2 regions of the Protofrankia sp. Cas3 genome follow, and region 2 is predicted to be linked to the other one. Evidence: predicted binding sites of a transcription regulator. Region 2 holds the regulator's gene; the other holds the start of a gene.
What was found. The regulator LexA, encoded in region 2, represses DNA repair genes until DNA is damaged. The targets are predictions, from matches to a motif close to CGAACNNNNGTTCG.
Positions count from the first base shown of each region.

Region 1: pcrA (DNA helicase PcrA) is a predicted target of LexA. The motif match lies at 1,007-1,020, and genes of this name have one in related genera.

Region 1 covers NZ_CAUVXP010000006.1:51,000-53,399, forward strand. Annotated here, with positions in the region: gene pcrA (DNA helicase PcrA) at 1-999, opposite strand, end outside; gene U9983_RS02470 (threonine/serine dehydratase) at 1,399-2,400, shown strand, end outside.
Region 2 covers NZ_CAUVXP010000001.1:36,950-39,349, reverse strand. Annotated here, with positions in the region: gene miaA (tRNA (adenosine(37)-N6)-dimethylallyltransferase MiaA) at 1-708, opposite strand, end outside; gene lexA (transcriptional repressor LexA) at 711-1,484, opposite strand; gene U9983_RS00135 (LysM peptidoglycan-binding domain-containing protein) at 1,802-2,056, shown strand; gene nrdR (transcriptional regulator NrdR) at 2,166-2,400, shown strand, end outside.

The DNA of each region.
Region 1 (2,400 bases), on a different contig from region 2:
CTCGACGATGTTGCGGATGTTCGCGCCCCGGAAAGCGTAGATCGACTGATCGGCGTCACCCACCACGCACAACTCGGCCGGCTCCACACCATGATCGTCGGCGTCCGGACGGACCAGCTCGCCGTCCACGGTCCGGGGGGACGCACGCCCGACCAGCTCCCGCACGAGCACGTACTGAGCATGGTTGGTGTCCTGGTACTCGTCTATGAGGACGTGCCGGAACCGGCGCCGGTAGTGCTCGGCGACGTCCGGGAAAGCCTGCAGCAGGTTCACGACGGTCATGATCAGATCGTCGAAGTCGAACGCGTTCGCCTCGGCAAGCCGGCGCTGGTAGCTGCCGTAGGCCTCGGCAGTGGCCCGCTCAAGATGATTGGCCGCCCTGTCCCGGGCGGTCTCCCAGTCGACCAGCTCGTTCTTGAGATTGCTGATCCCGGCGGCGAGCGCGCGGGGCGGATACCTCTTGGGATCGAGGTCCAGGTCGCGGGCGACCAACGCCATCAACCGCTGCGCATCCGCCGCATCATAGATCGAGAAGCTGCTGGTGAACCCGAGACGCGTTGCTTCCGACCGCAGAATGCGCACGCAGGCCGAATGAAAGGTACTGACCCACATCGCCCGCGTCCGAGCGCCGACCAGGGCGGTGACCCGCTCCTTCATCTCGTTCGCGGCCTTGTTGGTGAACGTGATCGCAAGAATCTCACCGGCGCGGACCCCGCGTGCGGCCAGCAGGTAGGCGATCCGGTTCGTGAGCACCCGCGTCTTGCCCGACCCCGCGCCCGCCACCACGAGCAACGGCGAACCGGCATGGACGACCGCGGCCCGCTGCTGCGGGTTCAGGCCCTCCAGCAGAAGATCGGGATCGAGGTGCGCGGCCGGGCGACCCCCCGGCCCACCCGGGTCAAAGCCGGCATCGGCGCCGGCATCCGAACCAGCATCGGAACCAGCAGCGGAACCAGCATGGTCGAAGTCGGCGTACGGACCACCGAATAGGGTACTCATAGTGAATCGATCATACGTTCGACGTCCGACAGTTCTGGCAACGATGCACACTCGACACCCTACGAGGCGCCGGCCGGCCTCACGACAGGGCGTAGTGCGGATCGGCGTCCGGTCCGATCCGACGCCCGGACGATACCGGAATCGATCAACCGCGCGAGCAGGTGGCCGGCCGCCGGGATCAGGACGATCACGGCTGGTCGGTTTGACGACCATCGGCATGCGCGAGCATTCTAGGAAGGTGGCGCAGCATCTTATGATCATTTTTGAGGCGTGCGAGCCCGTCTGACGAATCCAGCACTTCGGGTCCGCGCGCCTTGCCCTCCTGCCGTTCCGGCGGGGGGCTTTTTTGTTGCCGCGGCCACTGCGGAAGGTGGCCGCCGAGCCATCGGGAGAGCAGCGATGAGCCGACCAGCCGTCACCCAGGCCCCGACCACCACCGACGATGCCGATACCGACGCCCCGTCAAGACCCGGCCCGCCCGTAGCCGACCAGCACGCCGGCTGGTCGGCCGTCGACCGGGCCCGCGTCGATCCCGCCGACATCGATGTCGACCGGGCCGCGGCGGTCCTGGCCGGGGTCGCCCGACGCACCCGGGTAGTGCGCGGTACGCACCTGTCCCGGCTGACCGGCATGCCGGTCTGGTTCAAGTGCGAGAACGAACAGCGCACCGCCTCGTTCAAGGTGCGTGGCGCCTTCACCCGGATCGCCCTTGCCGACCCTGACGTGCGCGCCCGTGGCGTGGTCGCGGCCAGCGCTGGGAACCACGCCCAGGGCGTGGCCTACGCGGCGGCCCGCTTCGATGTCCCCGCGACAATCTTCGTTCCGGCGGAGGCGAATACGACCAAGATTGCGCGAACCCGGCGATTCGGCGCTCACGTCGAGCTCGTTTCCGGTGGCGTCGACGCCGCTCTGCTTGCCGCGGAGGCGGCTGCGCACGACCTCGGTGGCCTGCTCGTACACCCCTTCGACGACCCGTTGGTAATCGCCGGTCAGGGCACGATCGGGCTCGAGCTGATCGAGCAGCTACCCGGGCTGCGTACGGTTCTGGTCAGCGTCGGCGGCGGCGGGCTGATCGCGGGCATCGCCACGGCACTGCGCCGGCGCCGGGCCGATGTGCGGGTGATCGGTGTCCAGGCGGCGGGCGCTCCGGCATTCGCCCGCTCCTGGCGCTGCGGGCAGCGGCTGCGGGTACCGGCGACGACAGTCGCGGACGGCATGGCTGTGAAGAGTCCGGGCACGCTGACCCTGGCTCTCGCCTCGAATCTGGTGGATGACATGGTCACGGTGGACGAGGAGGCGTTCTGGGAGGCGATGGTGCTGCTTGCCCGTGCCGATGGCCAACTGGTCGAGCCCGCCGGCGCCGCCGGGGTTGCGGCGCTGCTACGTCATCCGGGCCTCGCG
Region 2 (2,400 bases):
CCCCATGTCGGCGAGCGTCCGGACCTCCTCGACCATGCCGGCAGCCCACATCTCCGCCACGCGGTCGGCGACCCGGGCGTCGAGCTGGGGATGATCGAGACCGATCTGAACAACGTCATAGACCGCGCGGTGCTCCGGTAGGGAGGCGGTGAAGCCGCCGGTGAGCTCCACCACTTCCAGCGCGCGCACGATGCGACGACCGTTGCCGACCAGTATGGCCGCAGCTGCCTGCGGCGCGCGTGCGGTCAGGTCGGCGTGTAACGCGGCAGCCCCACGTTCGGACAGCTCCCGTTCAAGGCGTGCTCGCACCGCCGGGTCGGTGCCGGGAAACCTGAGGTCGTCGATGACAGCCCTGATATAGAGCCCGGAGCCGCCGACGAGTACCGGGGTCCGACCGGCAAGCAGAAGATTGTCGATGACTGTTCGTGCCCTTGCCTGGTACGACGCCACGTCGGCGGTGTGGGTGACGTCCCAGACGTCAAGCAGATGGTGCGGGATGCCCTTGCGATCCCGTGGCGGCACTTTGGCTGTGCCGATGTCCATGCCGCGGTAGAGCTGCATGGAGTCGGCATTGACGATCTCACCGCCGAGGGTGGCGGCGAGATCGATCGCGAGCTCGCTCTTGCCGGCCGCGGTCGGACCGACGACCGCCACCACTCGCCCGGCCTGCTTGCGGTCGGCCCTGTCCCGGTCGGCACAACCATCCATGTTCAGACCCGGCGTAGTACCGCGACGATCCGACCGAGGATCGACGCTTCGTCGCCCGGAATTTCGGCATAGGCCGGGTTCTGCGGCTGGAGCCATGCGTGGCCGTCACGGTGACGCAACGTCTTGACCGTTGCCTCGCCGTCGATCATCGCGGCGACTATCTCGCCGTTGTCCGCGACCGGCTGCTGGCGGACGACCACCCAGTCCCCGTCGCAGATCGCGGCATTGACCATGGAGTCTCCGACAACTCTCAGCATGAACAGCGTGCCCTCGCCGACGATCTCACGGGGAAGGGGGAAGATGTCCTCCACCGCCTGCTCGGCAAGGATCGGCCCACCCGCCGCGATACGACCGAGGACGGGCACGTAGGCCGCTTCACGGCGGGCTTCCGGCGCGGCGGTGGACTCCCCGGTGCCGGCCGTCAGGGCCAGTGGCGGCCCGAGGTGAAGGCTGTCGCGTGCCGTCGGCCGTACCGGCGCGTCCGCTGAGAGCACTTCCATGGCCCGCGGACGGTGGGGGTCACGGCGCAGGAAGCCCTTCTCCTCCAGCATCTTGAGCTGATGCGCGACGCTGCTCGTGCTGGTGAGCCCGACCGCTTCGCCGATCTCGCGGACACTGGGCGGATATCCGCGGCGTTCGACGGCATTGCGGATCACCTCCAACACCTTGCGTTGGCGGGGGGTCAGGCCCGACGCGTCCGCCGGCCCATCCGGCAGGTCGCGCACGGTACCGCGCGGTGGCCGGCCACGTCGGGTGCGGTTGGGGTCGGTGGTCATACCTGCCGTTCTCCTTCGTTTTGCGGTCGTGACAGACTCCGCTCCCGGTAGACCTGGTGTTTTCGCCAGGAACCGGAGCCGGTGGCCACGACCGACATCTCATCGGTACGACCGTAACCGCAGCGACCGGATTTTTCAAACGTCTGTTCGAGCGTGTCATGGCGATTCTGTCGGAGTCATGAGGTACAAACTCGATCAGACGTTCGATCGAACGACTGTTCGTAGTTCGTGATCTCAAGGGGTGAAGGGGTGTGTTGAAGGGGTGCGTGGTGGAGCGGCCGGCGCTGCCTCCACTGAGATTGACCCGGCGAGGCCGGATGGTCCTGGTTGCTCTCGTCGCGATTGCCTTCTGTCTGATCTTGTCCCTCGCGCGGGTCGCATCGTTGGCCGAACCGCGCGGCGGTGCGGGTTCCAGTCGTGTTCACGTGGTCCGGTCCGGTGAGACCTTATGGGGCATAGCGCGTGCGCTGGCTCCTGAGGGTGACACTCGGGTGATCGTGGCGCGGCTGGCCGGTATGAATCAGCTTGCCACCACCGATCTTGTTCCCGGGCAGGCGCTTCGCCTGCCGTGACCGTCGGACGCGCCGACGGTTTGCCAGTTCATGGTGGTGAGCCCTATGGTTGACCACAACATGTGGTAGTTGTGGAGTTGTAAGTCATCAAGATCTTGGGGGATCGTCCGTGCGATGCCCGTTCTGTCGACACCCGGACAGCAGGGTTGTCGACAGCCGCGAGGCTGAGGAAGGTGCCGCGATCCGCCGTAGGCGATCATGTTCGTCCTGCGGCCGTCGGTTCACGACGATCGAGGAGGCATCGCTGAGGGTGATTAAACGCAGCGGCGTGGCCGAGCCGTTCAGCCGCGCGAAGGTGGTCGCGGGTGTGCGCCGGGCATGTCAGGGCCGACCGGTCGAGGCCG